DNA from 2 places in the Kitasatospora sp. NPDC040550 genome. Region 2 is predicted to be linked to the other one. Evidence: riboswitches for the same ligand, from Rfam matches in the RefSeq annotation. Region 2 holds a riboswitch; the other holds the start of a gene.

Region 1 (4,799 bases), on a different contig from region 2:
CCTGATGGTGAATCAAGTCGGCTTCGAGCTGGCGATTTCGGCTATTGGGTTGACCGGTCAGCGCCCGGGGTAGCCGGGCCACTGCGGCTGGGGCTGGTGCCCCCAGCCCGGCGCGGGCGGCTGGGTGCCGTACGCGTAGCCCGGCATCGACTGCCCGGGCACCGGCTGCCCCGGCATCGACCGGCCCGGCATCGACTGGCCCGGGTACGGCGGCGGCACCGGCGGGTACGGGCCGGTCGGCGGGCGCCCGGCCTCCCGGTCGAAGAACGGCCGCGCATTGGCGCGCATCCACAGCGCCACCGGGTCGAACTCGTCCGCCATCGCCACCGTGGACACCGCGAGCCCCTCCGGGGCCACCGCGATCGCGCGCTGCATCAACGCCCGCACCGCCTCCACGGCCGGCGGCGAACTCTCGTACAGGTCCAGGCCGATCGCCAGGTACGGCTCCCCCACCGCCGGCTGCACCCAGGCCCGGCGCAGCGCCCGCACCGCGCGCACCTCACCGGCCTGCCGCTCCAGCAGGGCGAAGAACTGCTGCGCGTCGACCTGCGGCTCGCTCAGCTTCAACGGACCGGCCGGCAGCCGGTCCAGGCCCGCGGCGACCCGCCGCAGGTCCGCCCAGGGCACGCCAACCCCGCCGCCCGGCGCGTGCGGGTTCAGCCACAGGCCCCAGCGGGTGCGGTACAGCGAGGCGGCGATCTCCCGCCCCGAGATGACCTCGTGGGCCCGCGCCCAGCCGGAGGCCGTCAGCTGCTCGGGCGAGGTGACGGCCGGCGCGTAGCCGTGGCCGCTGATCTCCATGTTCCCGTACTGCGCGTCCGGGCTGCCCGGCGTACCGTGCCAGAGCAGCATCCAGACCCGGCCGTCGGCCAGCGCGTGCAGCAGCCGCTCGTACGCGTCGAAGCGCTCCGGCGCGACCTCGCGCAGAGCCTGCTCCAGCCCGCCCGGGTCCGCGCCCGGGCGCCCGGCCGGTGCCTGGCCCCAGGGCCCCGGCGCCCCGCCCGCTCCCGTTCCCGCACTCATGCGCCCACCTCGCCGCGCCTCTTTCCTGAACCCGCCGGCCCGTCAGCCGCCTGCACGCACCCTATGGCGCGGCACCGGCCGCCGCCACGGCGACGTGCCTGTGAAGGATCCCCGCTCACACCCGCGAGTAGAAGGGCATGACCCGGGTCAACAACCACTCGACCACCGGGTCGTCGGCGAGGTCGAGCAGCACGAGGTGGACGCCGCCCGGCAGCGGTGCGGTTCCCAGCGCCCGGCCGAGCGCCTCGTTCACCGCCCCCGGGTCGGCCGGGGCCGCCGGATCCAGCTGCACGCCCACGAACATCACGGTCGGCTCGCCCTCGATGCTGGCCAGTGCCCGGCGCGCGGTCAACACCCCCGGCAAGGCCGACAGCTCGGCCCGGCAGACGGCCAGGAAGTGCTCCGGATCCTCGCCCGGCACCGGCTCCCGCAGGGCCACCCGGCCGCCCGTCGGCCCCTCCGGCTGCTGTTCCCAGCGATCCTCCCGGGGGCCGCGCCGCAGCTCCGCCACGCCCTGCGGCGGCACCGGGATGCCCACCGCCGCCTCCGGGTTGACCGCGATGCCCACGCCCAGCGGCAGCCCGCGGGCGAACTCCCAGGCCGGCGCGACCGCGAAGGCCATCCCCGGCGCCTGCTGCAGGAACACCTCCTGCGAGGAGAACACCGGTACGTACGGGGCCCCGGCCAGCTCGACGGTCGGCAGGTCCAGCGACTGCCCGGCCGGGTCGCCCCCGGACGGCAGCGGGATCCACACCTGGCTGCGGGCCAGCACCTCGATCACCCGCGGGGTCGCCCCCGGGTCACCCAGCGCGGCCGTCAGCACCTGCTCCAGCTCGTTCGCCGGCCACGCCCCGCCCGACGGCGCCGCCTGCGGCCCGCCCCACCCCTGCTGCTGCTCCACCGGGTACTCCATGCGCCGCCGATCCGGCCCACGGCCGGGTCGGCCGCCCACTGCTGCGCCGACGCGATGATTTTAGGGCCCGGGTCCGCCCGGCCGCGGTGTGACCGGGTCCCCTCTCCCCTCCTCCGCGAGGACGTGCCATGATGTGCGCGTCCGACGGCATGCGCCGCGGGCCCCCACAACTCCACACCGGCCGCTCGAACCCGCGCGGGAGAGCCCGGAGTGCCCCTCAGGGGGCACAGCCGGCGCCGAAGGAGCAAGTCCTCCCCGGAATCTCTCAGGCCCCCCTACCGCGCGGGTTAGGCACATCTGGAAAGCGGCGCACGACCCGGTCGCGCGCCCACCCACGGTGCAAGCCGCCGTCCTGTCCCCGATGCTGGAACCAGCCGACGCTGGTGCCGGCTGCGGGCAGGTGGGCGGTGAAGCTCTCAGGTTCGACGACAGATGGGGAGACCCACGCCGCCGCATGCCCGCGCGCGGGGTCGGTCCCCGAGCGGGTCCGGTCCGGCGCGTGCACCCCTGAGTGCCCCGACCGAGGAGTTCCTGGCCATGTCGTCCCTCCGCCTGACCGCGCTCGACGCGCTGCACCGCGCCCTCGGCGCGACCATGACCGACTTCGCCGGCTGGGACATGCCGCTGCGCTACGGCAGCGAGCGCGAGGAGCACCTCGCGGTCCGCACCAAGGCCGGTCTGTTCGACCTCTCGCACATGGGCGAGATCACCGTCACCGGCCCGCAGGCCGGCGAGATGCTGGACCACGCGCTGGTCGGCTTCGTCTCCGCGCTCGGCGAGCTGCGCGCCCGCTACACCATGATCTGCGCCGAGGACGGCGGCATCCTGGACGACCTGATCGTCTACCGGCTGCGCGAGGACGCCTTCCTGGTCGTCGCCAACGCCTCCAACGCCCAGCTGGTGCTGGACGAGCTGATCGCCCGGGCCAAGGGCTTCGACGCCGTCGTCACCGACGACCGCGACACCTACGCGCTGATCGCCGTCCAGGGTCCGGAGGCCACCGCGATCCTGGCCGACACCACCGACGCCGACCTGCCCGGTCTCAAGTACTACGCGATCCTCCCGGCCACCGTGGCCGGGAAGGACGTGCTGCTGGCCCGCACCGGCTACACCGGCGAGGACGGCTTCGAGATCTTCTGCGCCCCGGCCGACGCCGAGCCGGTCTGGCGGGCGCTGACCGCCGCCGGCGAGGGCCGCGGCCTGGTCCCGTGCGGCCTGTCCTGCCGCGACACGCTGCGCCTGGAGGCGGGCATGCCGCTGTACGGGCACGAGCTGTCCACCGACCTGACCCCGTTCGACGCCGGTCTGGGCCGGGTCGTGCGCTTCGACAAGACCACCAACGAGGGCGCGTTCATCGGCCGCCGGGCGCTGGAGCAGGCCGCCGCCGCGGCCGAGTCCAACCCCCCGAAGGTGCTGGTCGGCCTGGTCTCCGAGGGCAAGCGGGTGCCGCGCGCCGAGTACACGGTGGTCTCCACCGAGGGCGCCCCGATCGGCCGGATCACCTCGGGCGCGCCGTCCCCCACGCTGGGCAAGCCGATCGCGATGGCCTACGTGGACGCGGCCCACGCCGCCCCCGGCAGCACCGTCGCGGTGGACGTCCGCGGCAAGCACGAGCCGGTCCAGGTCGTGGCGCTGCCGTTCTACAAGCGCGCCCGCTGAGGCCGTCGCCGCCCCTCGTTTTCCCATCCGCGCACGTCGGAGCCGTCCGTGCGGCGGCCCGCTGCGTCGTACCCGCTTCCCATCCTGGAGAATGACGCCATGAGCAACCCCCAGCACCTGCAGTACACCAAGGAGCACGAGTGGCTGACCGCCGCCGAGGACGGTGTCTCGACGGTCGGCATCACCAAGCACGCCGCCGACGCGCTCGGTGACATCGTCTACGTGCAGCTGCCCGCGGTCGGCGACACGGTGACCGCCGGCGAGACCTGTGGCGAGCTGGAGTCGACCAAGTCGGTCAGCGACCTGTACTCCCCGGTGACCGGCGAGGTCACCGAGGTCAACGAGGACGTCCTGGACGACAACAGCCTGGTCAACAGCGCCCCGTTCGAGGGCGGCTGGCTGTTCAAGGTGCGCGTGGAGACCACCGACACGCTGCTCAGCGCCGCGCAGTACGACGAGCTCACCCACGCCGAGGGCTGAGCCACCGCCGGGGCGGGCCGCAGCACGGCGGTCCGTCCCGCTCCCACCGTCCCTCCGCTCTCCTCCCCGGGAAGACCACACCATGACGGTTCTCAACCAGTCCCTGCACGCCCTCGACCCGGAGATCGCCGCCGCGGTCGACGCCGAGCTGCACCGCCAGCAGACCACGCTGGAGATGATCGCCTCCGAGAACTTCGCCCCGGTGGCGGTCATGGAGGCCCAGGGTTCGGTACTCACCAACAAGTACGCCGAGGGTTACCCCGGCCGCCGGTACTACGGCGGTTGCGAGCACGTCGACGTGGTCGAGCAGATCGCGATCGACCGGGTGAAGGCCCTGTTCGGCGCCGAGCACGCCAACGTCCAGCCGCACTCGGGCGCGCAGGCCAACGCCGCCGCGATGTTCGCGCTGATCCAGCCGGGCGACACCATCCTGGGCCTGAACCTGGCCCACGGCGGTCACCTGACCCACGGCATGAAGATCAACTTCTCCGGCAAGCTCTACAACGTGGTCGCGTACCACGTCGACGAGAAGACCGGCCAGGTCGACATGGCCGAGGTCGAGCGCCTGGCCAAGGAGCACCAGCCGAAGCTGATCATCGCCGGCTGGTCCGCCTACCCGCGCCAGCTGGACTTCGCCGCGTTCCGCCGGGTCGCCGACGAGGTCGGCGCCCTGCTCATGGTGGACATGGCGCACTTCGCCGGCCTGGTGGCCGCGGGCCTGCAC
Region 2 (4,799 bases):
GAGCCGATCGCGGACGGCAGCAGCATCACGCCGGCGTGCAGCACGGTCGCGGTGAAGCCGTAGTGGGCCAGCTTCTCCGGGGTCTGGGCGAAGTTGCTGATGACCATGAACGAGCCGTACATGCCGAAGCCGATCAGCAGGCCGGCCAGGTTGGTGAAGGCGACGGCCGGGCGGCCCATCATCTTGAGGTCCACCAGCGGGTGGGCGACCTTGGTCTCGATGACGCCCCAGATCAGGGCGACCACTGCGGCGACGGCGAACAGGCCGAGGGTCTTGGTGGAGGTCCAGCCCCAGTGGTTGCCCTGGCTGACCGCGACCAGCAGGGCGGAGAGCCAGCCGGCCAGGGTGAGCGCGCCGAGCGGGTCGGCGCCGCCCTCCTTGTCGGTCACCGGGTCGGTCGGGACCCGGAAGGCGACCAGGGCGACGGCGAGCAGGCCGAAGGCCAGGCCCATCCAGAAGATCGACTTGTAGTTCCAGTGCTCCAGCAGCAGGCCGGTCGCGACCAGGCCGAGGCCGGAGCCGACGCCCATCGAGGCGCTGATGGCGGCGACGCCGCCGGTCACCTTCCGCTTGGGCAGCTCGTCACGGACGATGCTGATCGCCAGCGGCATCACGCCACCGCCGGCGCCCTGGAGGACGCGGGCGACGATCAGCCAGGTGAAGGAGTGGGTGCAGACCGCCAGCGCCGAACCGGCGACCAGGCCGGCCAGCGAGATCAGCAGCATGGGCTTGCGGCCCCGGAGGTCGCCGAAGCGGCCCAGCAGGGGAGTCAGCACGGCCGCGGACAGCAGGTTGGCGGTCATCAGCCAGGTGATGTTCGACCCGGAGACGTCCAGTTCCTTGGCCAGCGAGGGCAGGATCGGGACGACCGCGGTCTGCACCACGCTGAACGACAGCATCGCCAGGATGAGGGCCGGCAGGACCCGGGCGTTGCTCTGCTTCTCGGCCGCGGTGGTGGGCTGTAGTGCCTCACTCACGGTTGCTTCCTCCCGTACATAGTGAATGAACTCAAGTAACTGTGCGGGTGGATAGTTCATGATGTCAAATATCGAGTGGTTAAGGTTTGGCAAAGTGGGGAACTGCGGCACACGACGAGGGCCCCGGACCGGAGTCCGGGGCCCTCGGGGGATCGGGGGATCAGGTGATCGGGGAAGGTCAGGCCAGCGGGCGCAGGGCGGCCGGCCGGGAGCCGTCGGCCGCGTGGACGAGCTGGGCGCCCGCCTCTCCCGGTACGGTGGCGGCCGTGTCGTCGTGGACCTCGACGTGCTCGCGGCGGAGCTCGTCCCGAACCACCTCCTCCTCCGTGTAGCGCTCCACCACCAGACGGACCCGCTCGATCGGGGCGAGGTACTTGCGGACCACCGGCCGCTCCTCACGGAGGGTGACCTCTTCGACCGCTTCGGCGATCTCCTTCTCGGTCAGCGAGGCCAGCTCGGCTTCGCTGACCGGCATCCGCTCCACCCGGACCCGCTCGCGGACCACCGGGACGCGGCGCTCGACCTCCTCGCTGGTCACGTACTTGCGCAGCTTCGCGCTGCCCAGCACGTGCCACTCGGTGGTGATGTCCAGCCGCTCCTCGCGGCAGGTGATCTCGACCGGGCCGCTGGGGGCCGAGGAGGCGGCGGTGCCGTTCGCGGCCGGGGTGGTCGCGGCGGGCTGCGGCTTCGGCTCGACCAGGTGGGCGGCGGCCGGCGCGGGGGCGGTGCCGTTGGCGATCGGTGCGGGGGTGCTGAGGGTCCGCACGTGGGCCTCCGTGGCGATGTCGGTGCTGGTGTGGGTCGTGCCGGTGCTGGTCGTGGTGATGGTGCCCGTCGCGGTCGTGGTCGGGGCGGGGTCGGGGGAGTGGAAGGCGATCGGCTTGGCGGCCGCGGCGGCCGTGGTGGTGCCGAAGTCGAGGTCCGGCCGGTCGTCCCGGGCGGGCTCCGCGGTGGCCGGACGGCCGTCCACGGGCGTGTCGAGGCCGTAGTAGCGGTAGAGCTGGAGCTCCTGGGCCGGCGACAGGTGCTGGCCCACGCCGAAGTCCGGCGAGTCCTTCACCAGCGACTTGTCGTACGGCACCCGGAGCTCGTCGCCGGAGAACTCGCTCGTGGTGAGCGGGACGAAGGCGTCCCGGCCGAAGATGCCGGTGCGGACGGCCGCCCATTCCGGATGCCCGGTGGCGTCGTCCAGGTACACCTCGTCCACCGTGCCGATCTTGTCCCCGTTGCGGTCGACCGCCTTGTGGCCGATGAGGTCCCTGGGGTCGATGTCGGTCTGCACTCTTTCCTCCAAGCGCTGCGCCTGCGGAACTCCCGCAGGTGAGGCGGTCGGAGCACCCGTCCTGTCCGCCACTTCACACCAAAAGCCATCAATCGGACGTGCGCGACCGGGGTGCGCCGGACGGGCTTCGCGCTGGGCCGTTCGGGGGACGCGCGTAGACCCGGAGTGACCCGACGCACCCGTGATCGGGAGGCCTCCCGCTGGTACCCTGGGCCGCGACCGCCGAGCCCGCTCGGGAGAGTCCCCGACAGCGAAAACCGCTGGTCGGGGCGCCGAAGGAGCAACTCCTCCCCGGAATCTCTCAGGCATCCGTACCGTGCGGGATAGGTCACTCTGGAAAGCAGGGCAGGACCGCCGGCGCGGGAGCCGGCGATCACCACCCTCACCGACGGTGCAAGCCGACGGCGCGCCACCGCGCGGCGTGCGGGCGAAGCTCTCAGGTCCCGATGACAGAGGGGGAGGCCTTTCGGGTCCGCCCGCCCAGGTCGGTCCGCTGTCCGCAGCGGCGCGACCGGCCGGCGTGCGTACCCCCGCCGGTCCGTGACCAGGAGGCCTCGACCACCATGAACGCCCAGCCGAACGCGGGACGCCCCACCAGCGCCTCGACCCTCACCGAGCTTGAGCTGGCCAGCCCCTTCGAGAACCGCCACATCGGCCCCGACGCCGCCGCGCAGGAGAAGATGCTGGCCTCCGTCGGCTACGGCTCGCTGGACGAGCTCGCCGCCACCGCCGTTCCCGAGGCGATCCGCTCCATCACCGCCCTCGACCTGCCCGCCGGCCGCAGCGAGGCGCAGGTCCTCGCCGAGCTGCGCGAGCTGGCCGGCCGCAACCAGGTGCTCCAGCCGATGATCGGCCTGGGCTACTACGGCACCTTCACCCCGCCGGTGATCCTGCGCAACGTCATGGAGAACCCGGCCTGGTACACCGCGTACACCCCGTACCAGCCGGAGATCTCGCAGGGCCGCCTGGAGGCCCTGCTCAACTTCCAGACCCTGGTCTCCGACCTGACCGGCCTGCCCACCTCCGGCTCCTCGCTGCTGGACGAGGGCACCGCGGCCGCCGAGGCGATGGCGCTGGCCCGCCGCGTCACCAAGGTCAAGGGCGGCGTCTTCCTGGTCGACGCCGAGACCCTGCCGCAGACCGTCGCGGTGATCAACACCCGTGCCGTGCCGACCGGCGTCGAGGTCGTCGTCGCCGACCTGTCCGAGGGCATCCCGGCCGAGATCGCCGAGCGCGGCGTCTTCGGCGTGCTGCTGCAGTACCCGGGCGCCACCGGCGTGGTCCGCGACCTCACCCCGGTGATCGAGCAGGCGCACGGCCTGGGCGCGATCGTCGCCGTCGCCGCCGACCTGCTGGCGCTGACCCTGCTCAAGTCCCCGGGCGCGCTGGGCGCCGACATCGCCTGCGGCACCTCGCAGCGCTTCGGCGTCCCGATGGGCTTCGGCGGCCCGCATGCCGGCTACCTCTCGGTGCGCGCCGAGTACGCCCGCTCGCTGCCCGGCCGCCTGGTCGGCGTCTCCGTCGACGCCGACGGCAACCGCGCCTACCGCCTGGCCCTGCAGACCCGCGAGCAGCACATCCGCCGCGAGAAGGCCACCAGCAACATCTGCACCGCCCAGGTGCTGCTCGCCGTGATGGCCTCGATGTACGCCGTCTACCACGGCCCGGACGGCCTGGCCGACATCGCCCGCCGCACCCACCGCTACGCCGCCGCCCTCGCCGAGGGCCTGCGGGCCGGCGGCGTCGAGCTGCTGCACGGCGAGTTCTTCGACACCGTCACCGCCGTCGTCCCGGGCCGCGCCGCCGAGATCGCCGCCGCCGCCCGCGCCAACGGCATCAACGTCTTCCAGGACGGCGAGGACCGGATCTCGGTCTCCGCCGACGAGACCACCACCCGCGAGCACCTGGCCGGCGTCTGGGCCGCGTTCGGCGTCCCCGCGGTCGAGGTCGCCGAGGCCGCCGACGCGCTGCCGGCCGCGCTGCTGCGCGAGGACGAGTACCTGACCCACCCGGTCTTCCACAGCCACCGCTCGGAGACCGCCATGCTGCGCTACCTGCGCCGCCTGTCGGACCGGGACTACGCGCTGGACCGCGGCATGATCCCGCTGGGCTCCTGCACCATGAAGCTCAACGCCACCACCGAGATGGAGGCGGTGACCTGGCCGGAGTTCGGCCAGCTGCACCCCTTCGCGCCGGTCGACCAGGCCGCGGGCTACCTGACCCTGATCCGCGAGCTGGAGCAGCAGCTGGTCGAGGTCACCGGCTACGACGCCGTCTCGATCCAGCCGAACGCCGGCTCCCAGGGCGAGCTGGCCGGCCTGCTGGCCGTCCGCGCCTACCACCACGCCAACGGCGACACCCAGCGCGACGTCTGCCTGATCCCGTCCTCGGCGCACGGCACCAACGCCGCCTCCGCAGTGATGGCCGGCATGCGCGTGGTCGTGGTGAAGACCCTGGTCGACGGCGACGTGGACGTCGAGGACCTCAAGGCCAAGATCGAGCAGCACCGCGACAACCTGTCGGTGCTGATGGTCACCTAC

The links. Region 2 has a riboswitch for glycine ahead of gcvP (aminomethyl-transferring glycine dehydrogenase). Riboswitches for the same ligand answer to the same signal wherever they lie in the genome.
Region 1: linked by a shared signal. The riboswitch ahead of gcvT (glycine cleavage system aminomethyltransferase GcvT) and the one ahead of gcvP (aminomethyl-transferring glycine dehydrogenase) in region 2 are both predicted to bind glycine.

Annotation. Positions count from the first base shown of each region.
Region 1 is NZ_JBVIWC010000007.1:47,410-52,208, forward strand. Features, by position in the region: gene ACZ58X_RS12675 (enhanced serine sensitivity protein SseB C-terminal domain-containing protein) at 58-1,023, opposite strand; gene ACZ58X_RS12680 (enhanced serine sensitivity protein SseB C-terminal domain-containing protein) at 1,139-1,936, opposite strand; glycine riboswitch at 2,123-2,227, shown strand; gene gcvT (glycine cleavage system aminomethyltransferase GcvT) at 2,474-3,595, shown strand; gene gcvH (glycine cleavage system protein GcvH) at 3,695-4,075, shown strand; gene glyA (serine hydroxymethyltransferase) at 4,158-4,799, shown strand, end outside.
Region 2 is NZ_JBVIWC010000005.1:12,690-17,488, forward strand. Features, by position in the region: gene ACZ58X_RS09685 (MFS transporter) at 1-977, opposite strand, end outside; gene ACZ58X_RS09690 (PRC and DUF2382 domain-containing protein) at 1,156-2,259, opposite strand; glycine riboswitch at 2,483-2,586, shown strand; gene gcvP (aminomethyl-transferring glycine dehydrogenase) at 2,823-4,799, shown strand, end outside.